DNA from 3 places in the Brevibacillus aydinogluensis genome. Region 2 is predicted to be linked to each of the others. Evidence: predicted binding sites of a transcription regulator. Region 2 holds the regulator's gene; each other region holds the start of a gene.
What was found. The regulator LexA, encoded in region 2, represses DNA repair genes until DNA is damaged. The targets are predictions, from matches to a motif close to CGAACATATGTTCG.
Positions count from the first base shown of each region.

Region 1: a site for LexA is predicted at 2,327-2,340, ahead of Q7F15_RS20365 (ImmA/IrrE family metallo-endopeptidase). Genes of this name have one in related genera too.
Region 3: a site for LexA is predicted at 4,599-4,612, ahead of Q7F15_RS19000 (carbohydrate kinase). Genes of this name have one in related genera too.

Region 1 covers NZ_OY569118.1:4,067,703-4,074,341, reverse strand. The annotation lists gene pdaA (delta-lactam-biosynthetic de-N-acetylase) at 83-874, opposite strand; gene Q7F15_RS20375 (hypothetical protein) at 1,046-1,198, opposite strand; gene Q7F15_RS20370 (winged helix-turn-helix transcriptional regulator) at 1,304-1,636, shown strand; gene Q7F15_RS20365 (ImmA/IrrE family metallo-endopeptidase) at 1,766-2,302, opposite strand; gene Q7F15_RS20360 (helix-turn-helix domain-containing protein) at 2,408-2,764, opposite strand; gene Q7F15_RS20355 (helix-turn-helix domain-containing protein) at 2,929-3,147, shown strand; gene Q7F15_RS20350 (hypothetical protein) at 3,210-3,404, shown strand; gene Q7F15_RS20345 (DUF7916 family protein) at 3,469-4,383, opposite strand; gene nagE (N-acetylglucosamine-specific PTS transporter subunit IIBC) at 4,491-5,933, opposite strand; gene Q7F15_RS20335 (PTS sugar transporter subunit IIA) at 6,264-6,639, opposite strand, start outside.
Region 2 covers NZ_OY569118.1:1,926,265-1,932,903, forward strand. The annotation lists gene hflX (GTPase HflX) at 1-193, shown strand, start outside; gene Q7F15_RS09410 (methionine gamma-lyase family protein) at 202-1,479, shown strand; gene Q7F15_RS09415 (MerR family transcriptional regulator) at 1,668-2,078, shown strand; gene glnA (type I glutamate--ammonia ligase) at 2,114-3,448, shown strand; gene Q7F15_RS09425 (hypothetical protein) at 3,946-4,170, opposite strand; gene Q7F15_RS09430 (DUF456 domain-containing protein) at 4,532-5,020, shown strand; gene lexA (transcriptional repressor LexA) at 5,144-5,767, opposite strand; gene yneA (cell division suppressor protein YneA) at 5,924-6,262, shown strand; gene Q7F15_RS09445 (DUF896 domain-containing protein) at 6,368-6,565, shown strand.
Region 3 covers NZ_OY569118.1:3,839,250-3,845,888, reverse strand. The annotation lists gene scpC (succinyl-CoA:acetate CoA-transferase ScpC) at 1-230, shown strand, start outside; gene Q7F15_RS19030 (serine hydrolase domain-containing protein) at 288-1,325, opposite strand; gene Q7F15_RS19025 (pirin family protein) at 1,600-2,382, opposite strand; gene Q7F15_RS19020 (DoxX family protein) at 2,445-2,831, opposite strand; gene Q7F15_RS19015 (FMN-dependent NADH-azoreductase) at 2,910-3,536, opposite strand; gene Q7F15_RS19010 (MarR family winged helix-turn-helix transcriptional regulator) at 3,656-4,102, opposite strand; gene Q7F15_RS19005 (hypothetical protein) at 4,273-4,428, opposite strand; gene Q7F15_RS19000 (carbohydrate kinase) at 4,686-5,786, shown strand; gene Q7F15_RS18995 (pseudouridine-5'-phosphate glycosidase) at 5,790-6,639, shown strand, end outside.

The DNA of each region.
Region 1 (6,639 bases), 2.0 Mb from region 2:
GGCTTTTTCATGGGTGCAACCCCTGTATGGGCGTATTTGTGCTTGAGACAGGCGGCAATCAGCCCTTTGCTGGCAGGCCGCTTTACGGAACAGGTGTCGAGGGATTGTGCGGAACCAGCTGATCCAGGCTCTTGAATTCGTACCCCCGTTTGCGCGCCTCGTCGATGATTGCACCCAGCGCTTCTGCGTTGTCGCGGGAGACGGCGTGCAGCAGGATGACGGCACCCGGGTGAAGCTGTGAGATGACGCTGTCGTACGCGTACCGCCAGCCTCTTTGCACCTTGGTGTCCCAGTCTTTGTAGGCAATCGACCAGAAGATGCTGGTATAGCCCAGCTGCTTGCAGGCCGCAAGGGAGCGGTCACTGAAAATTCCCCTTGGCGGACGCAAAAAGCGCATCTCTTTTTGACCAGTGATCCGGGCTACTTCCGTCTGTACCTTCTCCAGCTCTTCCCGGATGCGTTCGTTGGAAAGTTTCGTCATGTCGGGGTGGCTCCAGGAGTGGTTTCCGATCAGATGCCCTTCGGCTGCCATCCGTTTGATGAGGTCGGGCTGGTCTTTTACGTAATGTCCGGTCACGAAAAAGATGGCCGGCACCTTTTTGGCCTTGAGCGTGTCCAATATTTGCGCGGTGTAGCCGTTTTCGTACCCGTTGTCAAAGGTCAGATACAGTTCTTTTTTGGTCGTATCTCCCAAAAAGATAGCCCCGTGCTTCTCCACAACGGATTTGAATCCTTCCTGGTCAATGGAAGGAAGTTTGCCGTCCCTGCTCTTTTTAAAGCCAAAGTGGTACGCCGTATCGGGATGGGCAGCCGCATGCCCCAACACGATGGTTACGAGCAGCAAGACAGCGGACAAAATGGTAAGGCGCTTCATGGTAACCTGCCCTCCTTTGTGACAATAGGCTTCCCTTTACCTAGCGATATTGTCCCATCAACGTTGGCAAGTTATGTGCCTGCCGCGACCAGGCACTTTTGGAAAAAATAGGTTGGCGACCCACACAAAGCGGCCTTTCCCTGCCACATGGAGCGGGAAGGCCGTATGTGCTCAGGCCTCCTCCCAGGGGACGGGACGGGGGGCCGGAATGGGATATTGTTCGGAGCGATCGGGCATTTCGGCTCGGGTCTTGTCTATGGAACCGACCGGAATCCTGTCTTCCACTTCAAAAATGGCCATGGCTCTCTCTTTTTGATCGGGCATGCAGCACTCACCTCCGTATGTTTCCATTCACTAGGATGGTTGCGGGCCAGATTTTGATGCAAGGAAAAAAGAGCGATATACTGAATGGAGAATGGGGTGATTTCCATGAAGCAGTCTTCTCTGTGCCCGAAGTTTGAAAAAGCCATGCATCTGCTGAGCAAACGCTGGACAGGGCTGATCCTGCACCAGCTTCTTTTGGGACCGCAGCGTTTTTGTTCAATTGAAGTGGCGCTTCCGATCAGCGGCAGGCTTTTGTCGGAACGGCTGAAGGATCTGGAGAAGGAAGGACTGGTGCATCGGGAAGTCTATACGGATTCCGCTCCGGTGAGGGTGGAATATTCGCTTACGGATAAAGGACGCGCACTGGAACCGATCATCAAAGGCATCGAGAAATGGGCACAAGAGTGGATCGAACTGGATCAGAAAACAGTCAACTGAACGGACTTACGAACAAAGCGCCGGACATTGTGTACGGCGCTGATTTGCTTGGAAAGGACCGCATCGTTCAATGCGAGGCCGTTCCCTGCAAGGGACTGTTTCGGACGTGCTTCGGCTGCGCCGCGCATCTCAAGCCGGACGCGGGCCCCTGCCGTGGAGGCGGGCGACGAACTGGCGGTGCAGGCGTTCGCTGATGATGCGGCGGCGAATCTGAGCGAGCCGCTTTTCCGCCAGCTGCCGGGTTACGCCAAACTCCTGGGCCAGCAAGCAGGCCGGATGAGTCTGGCAGTCGGTCAGTCTCAACCTGGATACCATGAAAAACGGCAGAGCCGCGTAAAGTTGAAACTGCGAAGCCTGGGCCTCCTGCAGGTCGCGGAACGATTTTCTCATCTCCAGCTGTTTCCCGGTATGTCCGCGCAATATATGCCCCAGCTCATGAAAAAACTGCTCACGCTGGATTGGCCGGGGCAGGGCGGAATTGATCGTGATGCAGCGATAGCCGCCGGCTTCGTACCGCATCGATGGACAAGGACGGTACACAAGCTCAATGCCGAGGGCTTCGGCGACCGTTTCCTCGCGCAAATCTCCCGCATGTCGCATCCCCAGTCTGGCATAAAAAGCGCCCACCCATTTTTCCAGTTCCGTTTGTTTGTAATCGCGGAGCATGTGCATTCCTCCTTTGCAAGAAACAGAACATATGTTCGGTATTGTGCGAAAAGAAAACGCCGTGCACGGGACAGTGTTTGGTAAGACACGTCCTGCCCCTGCCGGTCATGGTTTGTCCGACTGTCGGGCTTTCCACCGCAAATAGTCGATGTGCTTTTTCACTTCTTCAATCTCGGATGGGCTCAATCCCTCCAAGTCAAAGAACGAAATATGCTCCTCCGGATTTTTCCGGGTTCCCCATGAGGGCGTCGGGTCATTCGTCTTGCCGAGAAGGAAATCGGCGGAGACGTTGAACACATCGGCAACTTTCGAGAGCAGATGGTTGTCCACACTCTTTTTCTCACCCGACTCAATCCGTGAGAGCACCGTGTTGTGAATTTGCAGTTTTTCGGCCAATTGGATTTGGGACCACCGCTTTTGTTCCCGGAGCCATTTGATCCGTTGACCGACTGTTGACATCATTCGTCACAACCTTTCCGCTATGGCAATAATTATTCTAACAATTTTCCATAACGGAAAACACAATTTTTGTTAATTTAACAAAGAACGTGTTGACTTTGTGAAAATTGAAACGGTATTATAATGGTTAAAGATTTGCTAATTTGGCAAATAAAGGGGGATGCTGATTGAACAAAGTCAATCTGGGATTCATCGCAAGGCGACGGCTCGAAACGGGAATCACGTTGCAGGACATGGCGGAATCACTGGGCTTCAAGAACGCGTCTACCTATCTGAAATACGAAAAGGGCGAGTACGACTTCAAGGCGAATCACCTGCCGGTGTTGGCCAGAAAGCTGAAATGCGAACTGCGCGACTTGTTTCAGTGCTTGATTTTGCTGATATGACAAATACAGAGACAAACAGATCACAGAGCGATATGGCAAGAGATCGGTCAGGGGGGAAAGAGGTGGAAGTCCGGGAAGCCAACATGCGGCAGTTGGAAATCTGGAAAAGGACACTGGCATACGAGCTAGCGATGATGGAGCCCCAAAGCGTTTCTGCCTGTCAGGATTTCCTTCGTCGCTTGGAGTCGTTTGAGCGGGAACTGCAAAGGGAGAGCGACGCGGCACTGACCGCCCCGATTGCCGGGCAGGTGCCGTGAGAAAAAGCGGTTTCCCCAAACGGACGAGCCCACGGGGGAAACCGCTTCGTTGTGCTGTCTGGCGTTACCGCAGGACCGATGCGGCCATCCGCACATAGGTATGCCGTTTTCCGCGCACGGCGATGGAGTAGTGCATGATGTTTTCCGGGATAGCGATGCCATTGTAACCGGCGTCGCCGATGTGATACAGATCGGCCCCGGCCATTTTGCTGTTCAGCGCGATCTGGCGAATGGTCGCCTCGTCTGCCCCTTCCTGACTGGTGCCGGTGGCCAATAGGGCCAATGCGCCGTGGCGGTGGGCCAGATCGACCATGGATTTGGCCGCATCAAGCGTGATGCCGGGAATTGTGCCGGGCGAGGGGAGCAGGATGATGTCCGCCCCTGCTTCGATAAACTGGACAATCGTCTGCTCTTCTATCAAATTGCCACCGGCTTCATCTGCTACGCCAGCGCCGTGCATTTTCCCGGCCATGATCAAGGCGTCTTTGCCCATGACTTCACGGGCGGTGCGGATCGCCTGCCTGATTTCCCGGTTGGTCACTCCGGTCTTGGGGTTGCCGGTCAGGCAGAGGAAGTCAAAACCGAGCCGTTTTGCCTCGACAAAGGTTTCCGCCGAGGCCAGCCGCCCTGGGGGCAGGGGGAGCAGTTGTTCTGCCGCTCTGGCCTGTGGGTCGACTGGTTCCAGGTTGAGGCCGACGGGCCGTCCGATGAGCCGTTTCAACTCATGTACCGTCTCATCGGGCGCAGCGGTCAGTCCTTCCACGTTTGGCTGAAATACGTCAAAGAGGTTGAGCAGGATCATGTCGGCACCAAAAGCGGCGGCCAATTCTGCATTGGTAACACTGGGGTAGAGCGGGGAGACGGAGGAGATCACTTCGGCTACCAGCACTCGCCCTTCAGAGGCCTTGATTGCCCGCTTTACATCCTGCCCGGTCATCCGTGAGAAATCGGAAGCTGTGCAGTCCAACAATCGTTTCATCGTCTTCCTCCCAGTAACAAATATTGTGCCGTTATAAAGCAGTCCACCCGGCACGTCAGGGCGCGGCCGGGTGGAATCGTGCCGTCAGGCGAGCGGTGACGACAGGTTTACATCTTTTTGATCTCGTCCTTCAGCGCTTCCGACTGGGGACCGAAGACGATCTGCACGCTGCCCTGCCCCAGTTTCATCACGCCGGCCGCCCCGAGACTGCGCAGGCCTTTTTCATCGACGACCTTGTCATCCTTTAAGACCAGCCGCAGGCGGGTAATGCAGGCGTCCACGCTGACGATATTGTCCTTGCCGCCAATGAGGGCCAGCACTTTTTGTGCCTTTTCGTGCATCGCATCGCTGCCGGACGCGTGGGATGCCGTCTCCTCTTCGTCGTCTTCGCGGCCCGGTGTCTTCAGATTCAGCTTGACGATCAGGAAGCGGAAGAGGAAGTAGTACACCGCGGCAAAGGCCAGGCCGACCGGAATGATCAACAGCGCGTTGGTCGACAGGTGGAAGTTGACCAGGTAATCGATGAGGCCGGCCGAGAAGCCAAAGCCGTGTTTGATGCCCAAGGCGTACACAACAAAGCCGGAAATGCCCGTCAGGACAGCGTGAATCACATAGAGGACGGGAGCCACAAACATGAACGCAAACTCAATCGGCTCCGTAATCCCTGTCAGGAAGGAAGCAAGGGCCGAGCTAAGGAAGATGGCGGCGACGGTTTTCCGCTTTTCCGGTTTTGCCGTGTGGATAATGGCAAAAGCACCTGCCGGCAGGGCAAACATCATGATCGGGAAGAAGCCGGTCATAAACATGCCGGCCGATTTGTCACCGGCAAAGAAGCGCCACAGGTCGCCGTGAACCACATTTCCGGCGGGATCGGTAAAACTGCCGATTTGGAACCAGGCGATGGCGTTGAGCACGTGGTGCAGGCCAAACGGGATGAGTAGACGGTTGAAGAAGCCAAAGATGGCCGCGCCAATGCCGCCCAGTCCGACAACCCAGTTCCCGAAGGCGTCCAGTACGGATTGGATCGGCCCCCAGATGCAGCCGATGATGATCCCGATGACCACCATGAACAGCGAGGTCACGATCGGCACAAACCGCTTGCCGCTGAAGAAACCGAGCCAATCCGGCATCTTGATGTCGCGGTACTTGTTGTAGCAGTAAGCGGCGACGCCGCCGGCGAGAAATCCGCCGAGAACGCCCATGTTCAGTTCCACCTTGTCATCGATGAAGGGCATGGCGGCAGGCACTTTGGCCAGTACTCCCACCAGCACCTGGTAGGCCAGGACCGCCGCCAGGGCGGCAATCGCGTCACCTGCAAAACCGATGGCGACACCCACCGCAAAAATCAAGGCCAGGTTGCCGAGAATCGCAGTACCGCCGGCATTGAGGAAGGGAGCGACGTACGTGTTCAGAAAACCACCCACTGCGGAGCCGAGCGGGATGTTCTTCTCGTAGTCGAGAAGACCAAAGGACACCAGCAGCGCCGCGGCAGGCAGTACGGCTACAGGGAGCATGAGCGCTTTCCCGAGCCTTTGCATGAAAGCAAGCATGGATAAAACCTCCTTGGATGAAAGTGATATTCAGAAAGCCGCTCTCCGGAGTACGTTCAATTAGGAGCGATAATTAGGACACGGCCGGAGAGTGACTCATCTGACGAAGGGAGAATCGCGGTTTGTAAGCGTTTGCAATTCGAAGCTGGCGAAACCTGTGATGCGGTTCTGCCTTCCCGCTGACGGGATGCCTCTGTTGCCGTGACAGAGTGCAATATGGGTTCAGCGTGACGGTCGAGCGGGACTGGGCGGAACAATTTACCAACAGGGGGCGGGCGTGCAGCCCGCCATTCCCCGTGATGCTTACCTGAAACTACATTATGCGGTGCCTCACTTTACTACGACGTTCATCACCGGTTCCTGACCGGCATGCACGTTGGGCGGAGCAATCACCTGTTTCTCGGCGACCACATCGCCGTTGGTGATGACAACAGGCGTCACTGTTGCGCATCCTGCCTGCCGGATTGTATCCAGTTGAAACTCGATCAGCTTGTCGCCGGCTTTTACCTGATCGCCGACAGACACGAACGGCGTAAATCCTTCTCCGTTCAACTTCACTGTATCAATGCCAATGTGGAGGAGAATTTCCAGACCGTTGTCGCTGGTCAGGGCAATCGCATGATGGGTGGGGAACAAATGGGTCACTTTCCCGTCTACGGGGGAGACGAGCACCCCTTCAGTCGGGTCGATTGCTACGCCGTCACCG
Region 2 (6,639 bases):
GCTGAAAGTGCCGGTAGAGCGCGGAGACATCGTGTCGCTGCTGCACCGCGAAGGTATCGAGATGGAGCAGACGTTTGACGAAGCGAATGCCGCGTATCTGATTACCGTACGCATCAACCGGGACCATCCCATTTACGGGAAGCTTGTCCCGTTCCTCCTGGACAAGCCAGAGATTGCAGAAGAGAGTTGGTAGGAACGACAATGTTTTCATTATTCACCCATGGAGAACGGCTGCGCCCGATCGTGCAGGAAGTCGAAGCGATGATTGCCGGGCGGCATCAGGAGATTGCCGCCCTGGTCGACTACAACCAGTTGAAGGTGCTCCGTTCGTTTCAGAAGCATGAAGTAAACGAGTTTCACTTTGCGCCGTCGACGGGATACGGCTACGATGACACGGGGCGTGCGACGCTGGAAGCGATTTATGCGGACGTGTTTGGCGGGGAGGCGGCCTTGGTCCGGCCACACATCATCTCCGGCACGCACGCGATCGCCATCTGCCTGTTCGGCCTGCTCCGTCCCGGCGACGAACTGCTGTACATCACCGGCAAACCGTATGACACGCTGGAAGAAGTAGTAGGTGTGCGCGGCGAGGGACAAGGCTCGCTGAAGGACTATGGCATCGGGTACCGCTATGTGCCGCTGACGCCGGAGGGGGAAATTGACTTTGCCGCTGTGGCCGAGGCGATCACCCCGAATACAAAGGTGATCGGCATCCAGCGTTCCCGCGGATACGCTGATCGTCCGTCGTTTACCATCGCCAAGCTGGAAGAGATGATTCGCTTTGTCAAAGGGCGGAATCCGGAACTGATCGTCTTTGTGGACAACTGCTACGGAGAGTTTACCGAGGAGCGGGAGCCGCTGCAGGTGGGCGCGGACATCATGGCAGGTTCGCTGATCAAAAACCCGGGCGGCGGTCTGGTCAAGACCGGCGGATACATCGTCGGCAGACAGGACCTGGTGAAGCTCGCTTCCTACCGGATGGCCGCTCCCGGCATCGGCGCGGAGGGAGGAGCGTCGCTGTACTCCCTGTTGGAAATGTACCAGGGCTTTTTCCTCGCTCCTCATGTGGTTGGCGAAGCGCTCAAAGGGGCGATTTTTTCATCCGCACTCTTGGAGCGGCTGGGCTTTCGGACCAATCCGCTGTGGCACGAGCCGCGCACCGACCTGATCCAATCGGTCGAATTTGGTTCGGCGGAGCGATTGATCGCGTTTTGTCAGGGCATCCAGAAGGCGGCACCGGTCGATTCCCACGTCACCCCTTATCCGAGTGACATGCCCGGATACGCCGATCCGGTCATCATGGCGGCCGGCACGTTCATCCAGGGGGCGAGCATTGAGTTTTCCGCAGACGGCCCGATTCGTCCGCCGTACCTGGGCTTCGTGCAGGGCGGTTTGACCTACTCCCATGTCAAGGTGGGCATCCTGACCGCGCTGGACCTCCTGTTAGAAAAAGGGCTGCTGGAACTGCCGAATACGTAGGCGTCGCAGACCGGCGTGAACGAGTCAATTGCCTGCAAACGGGGAGCGTTGCAAGAGACGCTTCCCGTTTTTTCGCGTTGATTTGCCGAAAGATGCATCATTTTGTGTAATCTTTTCTAACATCCATTGACAGGATTCTTAAAAACGCATACAATACAATCAAGGATTGAGAAGAGGAGGGACACGTCATGAGTGATGACATTCGTCGAAACATGGCTCTCTTTCCAATCGGGATCGTCATGAAGTTGACCGATCTGACCGCCCGGCAAATCCGTTATTACGAGCAAAACGGACTGATTCAGCCGGCACGTACGGAAGGGAAGCAGCGACTCTTCTCCTTTAACGACGTCGATCGCTTGCTGGAAATCAAGGCGCTGATCGAAAAAGGACTCAACATCGCCGGCATCAAGCAGGTGCTGCAGATGCAGCAGTCCGCCGCGGAAAAGACGGAGATCACTGCCACTTCCGAGGCCAAGCGGAAGGAAATGTCCGAAAAGGAACTGCATCAGCTTTTGAAGCAGCAAATCTTGTTTAACAACGCGACTCGTCACGGCGAGAATGCGTTGATACGTGGAGAGCTTTCGCGCTTCTTCCACTAAATACAAGACAACAAACGCGATAGGAGGAGAGAAACGTGAGCAAGTACACCAAGGAAGACATTATGCGTCTGGCCCAAGAGGAGGATGTCAGGTATATCCGCCTGCAGTTTACCGACCTGATGGGGGTCATCAAAAACGTGGAGATTCCGCTCTCCCAACTGCCCAAGGCACTGGACAACAAAATGATGTTTGACGGTTCGTCCATCGAGGGCTTTGTGCGTATCGAGGAATCCGACATGTACCTGGTGCCGGATCTGGATACCTGGGTGGTTTTCCCGTGGGGGACCGAGCACGGCAAAGTGGCCCGTTTGATCTGTGACGTCTACATGCCAGACGGCACCCCGTTTGAAGGGGACCCGCGCTATATCCTGAAACGTGCGCTGAAGGAAGCAGAAGAGATGGGCTTCACTGCTTTCAATGTCGGTTCGGAACCGGAGTTTTTCCTCTTCAAGATTAACGAGAAAGGGGAACCGACACTCGATCTGAACGACCAGGGCGGTTATTTTGACTTCGCGCCGCTCGACCTTGGTGAAAACTGCCGCCGCGACATTGTGCTTACCCTGGAAAAAATGGGCTTCGAAATTGAAGCATCCCACCACGAAGTAGCACCGGGTCAGCACGAAATTGACTTTAAATACGCCGACGCGCTGCAGGCGGCTGACCAAATCGTCACCTTCAAACTGGTGGTGAAAACCATTGCCCGTCAACACGGCCTGCATGCGACGTTCATGCCGAAGCCGCTGTTTGGCGTGAACGGTTCCGGCATGCACGCTCACCAATCTCTCTTCCGCAACAAAGAAAATGCGTTCTACGACGAATCTGATCCGCTGGGCCTCAGCCAAACGGCTAAACACTACCTGGCCGGCATTCTGCACCATGCACGCGGATTTGCCGCCATCACCAACCCGCTGGTAAACTCTTACAAGCGTCTGGTGCCCGGCTATGAAGCGCCGTGCTATGTGGCCTGGTCGGCGAAAAACCGCTCCCCGCTGGTACGCATCCCGGCTTCCCGTGGTTTGAGCACGCGGATTGAAGTGCGCAACCCGGACCCGGCTGCAAACCCGTACCTGGCTCTCGCTGTCATGCTGAAAGCAGGGCTGGACGGCATCAAGAAAAAACTGGAGCTGCCGCCGTCGGTGGACCGCAACATCTACGTGATGACCGAAGAAGAGCGCGAAGCTGCCGGCATCGAAAGCCTGCCGGCAACCCTGAAGGAAGCGATCGACTGCCTGAAGGCCGATCCGGTCATCTGCGAAGCGCTGGGTGAGCATGCCCTGGTACACTTCACCGAGGCAAAAGAAATCGAATGGGATATGTTCCGTACCCGCGTCCACGATTGGGAACGCGAACAATACATGAACACCTACTAATCAGCGAACCCCCTTTGCCTGTTGGGGCGGGGAAGTTCCGGGAGTGGGGCCGAGTGATGGCCCTGCTCCTTTTTGTTATTTTTGAGGACGAGGGCGTATGGGCTCCAGAGAGCAAAAAAAACAGCAGCCCCATGGCAGGGGCTGCACAGCGTGTAGACAAAGTCCGCGGCACATGGGAGATCAGGCCCGCTCGCTTGCTTGACGCCCAGCACAGAAGCGAATGATGTCCGCTCCAAAACGAGACGCGGGCAGGGGACAAACATCTGGGTATTTCGAGGAAGTGAGACTTGTGTCCCCTGTTGATTCCCGCGTCTTCGTTTTTCAGCTGAGCAGGTCGTCAAAGGAGCTCGCTTGGCCCATCCCGCCATGCGATGAACATTGTCTTCCGCTTCGGTTGATGAATAGGCAGGCCTTTCGGCCTGGAGATCATTTTTTGTGGACGCTAACTCAATGAACCGTTTGTCTTCAGTCTGAGCAGCCCCATGGCAGGGGCTGCGTTATGATTGTTCGTTTTCCAAACGTTTCTTTTTCACCCATTCATTCCAGTATTCAACTTCCTCAGCGCCTTCACCTAAAACTTCAATTTCGCCTATACAATATTCACAGATGTTATAGATTTCTCCATCGCGGAGAATGGAGCACTTCTTTGGTCTCAAATGCTCGATTTCGCACCAAAAAGAAAGTTTCTTGCAATGTTCGCATCTTATATCATCGTCTTCCATATTACTTTTGTACCTCCTAAGTATTAATCGACCGTACACTTACAGACGTATTCCAAAGAATACATTAACCATAATGATAAAATATGTCAATTATTATGATTTATGGAAAAAGAAAAATCTGTTTATTTTTACTGATACGTGCATATTGACCAAGATGAGTCATATGAAAAACGAATCCAGGCAGTGATAAACCAGTAATTCGCTTGCTTTCCAGCACGGATGTGAATATGAAATGGAACCGCATGGGGCCGTGTAATTTTGCAGCCTGGCTGGCTTCTGCAAAAATGTGGACGAGAATATATAGAAGGATGCAACGATTGGCGAGGTAATCCGTATATCCTAAGAGAAAGGAGTGTGCCCGATGGAAATACTGCTGTGGATTGTCATCGTGGCGTTGTTTGTCGCAAGCATCGCCGGTATTTTTCTTCCGGTATTGCCGGATACGATTTTGCTTTGGGCCGGGTTTTTGCTGTACCACTTTGTCCTCGCCGAGCCGGGGGCCGGGCTGCCGGCATCGTTCTGGTGGGGGATGGTGGTGCTGAGTGTGCTGCTGTACGGAGCCGATTTGCTGACCAACATGTACTTCGTGAAGCGGTACGGCGGTTCCAAGTGGTCGTCGATTGCAGCGGCGGTCGGTATCTTTCTCGGGATTTTCCTGTTCCCGCCGTTCGGGATGCTGATCCTGCCGTTTTTGTTTGTGGTGTTGGTAGAGCTGTTCGTATCCAACCAGCCGTTTGAACGGGCGATTAAGGCGGGGGTGGGATCGCTCGTCGGATTTCTCGGCAGCGCAGTCGTCAAGGTCGTCCTGCAAATCGTGATGATCATCTGGTTTTTCATCGCCGCCCTGTAGATCATGCTCCAAGGGGGCGAGATGCAATTCCTGCACCGGATCGTGCCGGTCTGACAGCGCCATAGAAAAAACGAGCCCGTATCTTTCGACGATGGTCGGGAAAGATACGGGCTATTCGTTTTCCTAGTGAATCAACCGGTACACTCCGATGACTTTTCCCAGAATGGTGACCGAGTCCAGGATGATCGGCTCCATCGTGGAATTCTCCGGCTGCAGGCGGAAGTGGTTTTTCTCCTTGAAGAACCGCTTGACGGTGGCTTCGTCCTCATCGGTCATCGCCACGACAATGTCGCCGTTGTTGGCCACGTTTTGCTGGCGCACGATGACGTAGTCGCCGTCGAGGATGCCTGCCTCGATCATGCTGTCACCCGACACGCGAAGCATGTACACCTTGTCCGAGGTGACAATGTGTTCCGGCAGGGGGAAGTAATCCTCCACGTGTTCCACGGCCGTAATGGGCTGCCCGGCCGTTACCTTCCCGATGACGGGCACGCGCACGACGGATACTTCATAGTCATCCTGATAGCGGTCGCCATCGGTCAACAGCTCAATCGCGCGCGGCTTGGTGGGGTCGCGCCGAATCAATCCTTTCTTTTCCAGACGGGCCAGGTGACCGTGGACGGTGGAGCTGGAGGCCAACCCGACGGCCTCGCCAATTTCACGAACGGACGGCGGATATCCCTTGTCGCGGACTTCCTTGCGAATGAAATCGATAATGGCTTGTTGTCTGCTGGATAGCTTGGACATGGACCACACCCCTGTTTTCTCGAACATGTTTTCTATATTGTACCATGGGATCTTGCGTTCGACAAACGTTAGTTCGATTTCGCTTGACACAAAACACATGTTCGCATTATGATGAAAACAAGAATATAGAACGTATGTTTGCAGGGGGATGGTATCATGCATGCTGTATCCGCACACAACCGTTTCACCAAAAAACAGGAGCGCCATAGCCGCACTGGTGTGAGACGCGGTGGGGCATTGATCTTTTTCGTGGTATTCTCTCTCTTTTTTTACTTCCTGACAGAACTTGTGTTCGCATCGGAGTCGTCGTCGATCGTGCCTGTGAAGGTAGTGACCGTTCAGAAGGGTGACAGCTTGTGGAAAATTGCCGTTGAGCACCAGGACGAAGCCGACATGGAGGTGCGCGAACTGGTGTACGCGATCAAAAAGATGAACCGACTGGACAACTCCGACATATACCCCGGACAGCGCCTGGCTGTTCCCGTCGGAGAGTAGACGGCAGCCAAGACAGCGGAGCAGGCCAGCGTATATCCTTTCGCTTGCGTTGTGCCGCCGATGTGTTATAATAGAGCGGCATTACAGAGAGTAGGGGGAGAGGCTGTGGTAACCGACGCGGAAATCAAACGGATCAACGAGTTGGCCAAGAAATCCCGCGAACAAGGCCTGACCGACGAAGAAAAACAGGAGCAGCAGGCACTGCGGCGCAAGTACATCGACGCTGTCAAGGCGTCCCTGCGGGCTAACCTGGAATCGATCCGCTATGTGGAAGATCTTGAGGACAACGGTCCCAAACATTAAGATAACGTGTACTGGCACAAAAAGGCATCCACGCGCTTCGCTTGGATGTCTTTTTCTACGACGAAACGGAGCGA
Region 3 (6,639 bases), 1.9 Mb from region 2:
CGGAGCAGGGATTGGCCGACCTGCGCGGTCTGGCGCCGCGCGAACGGGCCCGGCTGATCATCGAGAATTGCGCCCACCCGCTCTATCGTGATCAACTGCGCGACTACTTCCGGGAAGCGCTGGCGCGCGGCGGCCATACGCCGCATGTGCTGGAAAAAGCGTTCTCCTGGCACACGCGGTTCGCCAGGGAAGGCACGATGCTCGATATGACAACGGTCTCCTCCCGCTGACGGGGGAGACCGTTTGTTCGTTTCGAGCTTGGCTCATCAGCAGGGCCCAAGCGGTGGTTACGCCCGTTTGGCCGCTGCCACGGCGCGGTCGCTGAACGCTTTCAGGTAATCGAGATAGGTGCCCTGCTCATCCTCGTAGTTGCCGTTTTTGTTGGCCATACGGACCAACACCAGGTCCAGTTCCGGCACGACGAGCAGGAGCGGTCCGGAATGGCCGACGATCTTGTATGAGCCCCGGGGAACGCTGTCCCCGATGATGTACTGCGGCGACGGCCCCGAATTGACGAACCAGAGACAGCCGTTTTGAGGCAGGCCGGGGGGCAGCGACGAGGGCGACTGGCAGGACACGGACAGGCGAAATACCGCTTCCGGAGCGATTTGCTTGCCGTTGAGCTGACCGGCTTTCAGGTGGAGATACCCCCACCAGGCAAGCTCCCGCGCGGAAACGTGCAGATTGGGTTCCGCACCGGACGGGTCCGGGTGAATCAGCAGCTTGGCGGTACCCTTCTGATCCATGATGACCGGCACCAGCGTTTCCGCCGGAGCGGTACGCCAGCCGGTCTCCCGCCAGCCGAGCGGGGCAAAAATCTTCTCCTCCAGCAATTCGGCGACGGTCAGTCCGGTCACCCGGGGAACCAGCTCGGTGAGCAGTTGGATGCCCGTGTTGTTGTAAGCCCAGCCGGTGCCCGGTGCGAAGCGGCTGACCAGCCGGCCATCGCCATCGCGATCCAGTCCGTGCGTGTGGGTCAACAAATGGCGGACGGCGACTCCGTCCAGCAGGCGGCGGCTGTCCTCATCCGTAGAGAGGTAGCGGGAGACCGGTTCGTCCAGCGAGGCGATGCCGCCGGAGTGCACAGCCCAGGCGACCGCAAAGCCGATGTAGCTTTTGCGGACGGAAGCGACGTGAAACTGCGAATCGGCAGCCGCCGGACGGGCATCGGCTGCGTGGGAGTGGCGGCCGCTGTAGTGCTCCGCGACGATGCGGCCGCGCTGGATGACGTAGATGGCGCAGGCGGTACCGCCGTTCAGCCGGTTGATCCGCTCGGCGTATTCGAACAAGGAATCAAAGGCGGCAGTCGGTTTACAGGGCAGCATGTGACTCTCCTCCGAATCGATGGAAATGAAAGGGCGAACGTATGTACGTCTTTTTTCGCGGGAAAACGGGGAAATTCCTGCCGGAAAAACGGATGAATGAAGGGGAAAACCGTGAATGGGAGGAGGAAATGCGTCACTTTTCCTTTCAAACAAAAGTTTAACAAGGGGCTGGCCAGACTTAGAAATCGGCCGGCCGATCAGCTTGCGGAGGAGGCGCGAACATAATAAAAAGGCCGTCACTTTCTGCGTGACGGCCTCGTTTTTGCCGCTGCGATTATTTGCGATACAGCGGGTACTCCACCTCGGCGGGGACGCGGATGGCGACGAGGCGCAGCGATTCACCCGGTTCGGCTTGGAAAACGACCGATTCCGTCCCGTTGGTTGTGACGACGGTGAAGTCGCCTGTTTCCAGGGGAGCGTTGTCGGCAGCGCCGCCGTCCGCCTGCCGCTGCGGCCAGGCAGTGCCGCGGCCGCTCACCACCACGGCCGCCAGAGCGTATCCGTCCGGGAGAGAATAGGTCCAGGATTGCCCTGCCGCGATCTCAATATCGGCCATCTCCGCGTCGGTCACGAGCCGGATAGGCGCCTGTGGGCCGATCACATGTTTGATCCGGACGCCGTCCGCTTCCTCCACGGGAAACTGTTCATGGTCGTATTGATGGTACGTGGGTGCTTCCTTGACGGCGCGGGCCAGATGCGGTTCAAACCAGATCTGAAACATTTCCGTTCCCGCCGGCAGTTCTTCCGCGTGATAGACGCCCGAGCCGGTCTGCATGACCTGTGCGCCACCGGTCGAGACCTGCTGCAGGTTGCCAAGCGTATCGCGATGCCCCACCGTGCCTGTCAAGACGTACGAAATGATTTCAAAACCGGAGTGGGGATGCAGGGGAATCTCAAACGTGGCCAGCGATTTGGCCCAGGCCCAGTAAAACAGCGGGCCGACGCGCTTGACAGCCGAGTGTTCGTGCGGAAAGCCGATCGGTTTGTTCTCCACGATCTCGCCGCTGCCGAAATGACCTTTACCTTGTTCGTTTGGCGAATAAACAGCGATGTGCATGTGCAGTTCCTCCTTCAACACAGGGATGCGGTCTCCGAAAGCTACCATTTTTCGTGCGATGATCAGAACAGGACGTAAGCGCCGGGGCCGATCAGGGCTACTCCGATTGCCACCGCAATCAGCACCAGGTTGTATTCGTATCCGTTTTGCGTCACCCAGTAGCCGTTGGCGCCGTGAACTTTGACGATTGCCACCAGCATGGTCAGGGCGATCAACAGCGCACCGACCCACGTGCCGACACCGGCGGCAAACAGCAGGCCGCCCACCAGCTCACCCAGTCCGGCCAACAGCGCCATGGTAACGCCCGGCTTCAATCCGATGGACTCCATCCATCCGCCGGTTCCTTTCAATCCGTGGCCCCCGAACCAGCCAAACAGTTTTTGGGCGCCGTGCCCCGCAAACGTCAATCCCACGACCAGACGAATGATCAACAAACCAAGATCCATCATGATGTTCATCTCTCCTTCATATATTTTAATTTTAAATATCTCAAAATCAAGATGTTTGTCCAAAAAGGCCGGCGGGCCTTAGAAGGTCTCCGCCAGTTTTGCTGCCTTTTCCAAGCCTTCCTGCACGATCGCTTCGGCTTTGTCCGGGAATTGGTTGTGCCCCTCCACGATCACGGTGGAGATGTCTTTCACTCCGAGGAAGCCGAGGACGTTTTGTACAAAGTTTACAGCCATTTCAGCCGCCGCAGCCGGACCTTCGGAGTAGATGCCGCCGCGCGCGTTCAGCAGGGCCACTTTTTTGTTGTTCAGCAGGCCAACCGGACCTTCCGGGGTGTATTTAAACGTTTTGCCGGCCTGGCACAGGTAATCAATGTAGGTATGCAGCACGGCAGGCACGGTGAAGTTCCACAGCGGGAAAGCGAACACCACCTTGTCTGCCTCCAGGAACTGATTCAGATACTTGTTCACCAGATCGGCTGCCTTCTGTTCTTCTGCGGTCAGCTCCATGCCTTGGCCGGATTTGTACATGGCGTTGATTTTCGTCACGTCGTAGTAAGGCAGGTTTTCCGCAAACAGGTCCAGTTCCACTACCTCGTCGTTCGGATGGGATTCTTTGTAGCTATCCAGAAACGCGTGGTACAGCTTCACGCTGACGGATTGTTCAATGGGACGGTTGTTGGCTTTCACAAACAGAACTTTGCTCATGCGGTTTCTCCTTTCATTTTGTAAGTCAATAACCTTTGTTTTGTAAATCTTGATTTCAAGATTATTATCTCTCCGCTGTTTTGTCAAGGTCTTTATTGGCTGCGGGCAGCAGGCATTTTCTAAAATCGTTCCTGCGCGGCCCTCCCCAGCTTTTTCAGCAGCGCGATCGCCTGCTGTTTTTCCTCGGCGGTAAGGCCGCTCACAGCCTTTTCGATCGCTTCCTTGTGGGACGGAAAAATATCAGCCAAAAACTGTTTGCCCTGGTCGGTCAGCTCCGCGTAAATGACGCGCCGATCCTCTGCACAGGGCTTGCGTACCAGCAGCTTCTTTTTTTCTAGTTTATCCACAACGTAGGTAATGTTTCCGCTGGAGATCAGGATTTTTTCGCCGATTTGCTGCAACGGTTGGGGGCCTTTATGAAACAGGACTTCCAGGACGCCAAATTCTGTCGGGTTCAATCCATGGCGGCGGATGTCGCGGTTGACATGGGCCGTGACCCAGTTGTAGGAACGGGACAGCGCAATCAGGAGATCAAGTGACTCGTTTCGCTGCTGCGTATCTGTCATAAAGGATGGCCCTCCTTTTTGTTTTGATGTTTAATATCTCTAATTTGAGACAATGGTACACGAGAGGGATTGTCTTGTCAATTAGCCGAGCTGACAGGGGATAGCGGCATGAAAGGCGACACCCCCTGGTGCTTGCGATGCGAGCGGGCAGAGGGTGCCGGCAGTACGGCCTAGTATTCCACTTTGGTGACTTCCTCCAGCGGGCCCAGCGGATTTTCCTTTGCTTCCCGCAGTTCTTTATCCAGCAGTTTTTCGTGGCTTTCGTCGGACAGGTCAAAGAAAAAATACTCGTCTTCGTGATTTTGCTTTTCTCGTTGATCAGCCAATTGAGATCCCACCTGTTTTTCGCTTAGTGTGCGCGAAACAGGGCGGCTCATGCAGCTTGTCTCGGTATGCCTGTCCCATGCCGGGCGCAATCCCAATGTGCGCCGAAGATTGGTTGCGGGGCGGCAGGCGCGTTTCTTGTCTGGGGAAAGGGGCGTGTGTTTTTTCTTTTCAAACATTTGTTTATGTGATAAACTTTTGTTTAGAAAGAGAATGTGATAAGAAACAGGGAATGATGTCGGAAGAAAGGAGGAGGGGCGTGGACAAGGAACAGCTCATCCTGCGCTACATTCGTGAAAATCCGTTTATCAGCCAGCAGGAGCTGGCCGACAAGATCGGCATTTCCCGCTCGGCGGTGGCCGGGTACATCGCCCAGCTCACCAAACGGGGCGAGATCAAGGGACGTGCCTATGTGCTGCGCGACGAAGGGCGGATCGTCTGCATCGGCGGAGCCAACCTGGACCGGAAGGCGCGCGGGAAGCAAAAAGTGCGGCTGCATTCGTCCAATCCGGTGGCCATCACCGAGTCGTGCGGTGGTGTTGCGCGCAACATCGCCGAAAACCTGGGGCGGCTGGGCACAAGCGTCACGCTGATCAGCTGCGTCGGTGAAGACAAAGAGGGCGAATGGATTTTGCAGGAGACGAAAAGACACGGCGTGGACGTCAGCCAGGTATGGCGGCTGCCGGCCCAACGCACGGGCACCTACACCGCGCTTCTGGACATCGACGGGGAGATGGTGGTCTCGCTGGCCAACATGGACATCTACGACGCGCTTACCCCGGAGATGTTTGCAGACAAGTGGTCCCATATCGCGGCAGCGCGGGCCGTTTTTCTCGATACCAATCTGCCGGCGGATTGCCTGGCGTACATCATCCAGCGCTGCAAACAGGAAAACATCCCGCTGTATATCGATCCGGTCTCTTCCGCGAAAGCGAAGAAACTGCCGGAGAGACTGGACGGCGTGGACGCGATCCTGCCCAATCGGGAAGAGGCGGAACTGCTGGCCGGCATGTCAATCACGTCGATCGAGGAGTGCGCCGAGGCGTGCCGTCAGATCCGGGAGCGGGGCGTCAAGCGGGTGGTCGTCACGCTGGGCGAGCAAGGCGTGTACTATCAATCGGCGGAACAGGCGGAGCACCTGGCCCCGTATCCGACAGAGGTGGTGGATGTCACCGGCGCGGGCGACGCATTTGCCTCCGGACTTTTGTACGGCATCGTCAACAATGAACCATTCGGACAAGCCTGCCGCCTCGGATTGGCCGCATCCGCCCTGACCCTGCAGACGGAGCAGTCGGTCTCGCCGCTGCTGCAGCCGGAACAGCTCGCACAAACAGTAAGCCAATATGAAAAGGAGCGATAATCCATGAAACAATATCTCACCTGCACGGAAGAAGTGCGTCACGCGCTGGAGAACAACCAGCCGGTCGTGGCGCTGGAGACGACGATCATCTCACACGGCATGCCGTACCCGCAAAACATCGAAATGGCCAAAGAAGTGGAGCGCATCATCCGCGACAACGGCGCCGTGCCGGCCACCATCGGGATCATGAACGGAAAAATCAAGATCGGGCTGACCGAGGCTGAACTGGAGGAATTTGCCACCAACAAATCGGTGGAAAAAGTAAGCCGCCGCGACTTTCCGTACATTCTGGCGAGCGGCAAAATCGGCGCCACCACTGTAGCCGCCACGATGATCGCCGCGCAGTTGTCCGGCATCCGCGTGTTTGCCACCGGCGGCATCGGCGGGGTGCACCGCGAAGGGGAGATCACCTGGGACGTGTCCGCTGACCTGACCGAACTGGCCCAAACCAACGTGGCCGTCGTCTGCGCCGGAGCCAAGTCGATTCTCGACCTGGGCCGCACGCTGGAATACCTGGAGACGCACGGTGTGCCGGTGGTCGGCTACCGCACGGCCGAGTTCCCGTCCTTCTTTGCCCGCGAGAGCGGCTTTGGTGTCGATTTCCGCCTGGACACGCCGGAGGAAGTGGCGACGCTGATGGACACCAAGTGGCAGTTGGGACTGAACGGCGGTCTGGTCATCGCCAATCCGGTGCCGGAAGCGGACGCGCTGAATCACCGCGAGATCGAAGCCGTCATCGAGCAAGCGCTGGCGGAAGCCAAGGAAAAGGGCATCACCGGAAAGCAAGTGACACCATTCCTGCTCGACCGGGTCAAACAGTTGACGGCCGGCAAGAGCCTGCAGACCAACATCG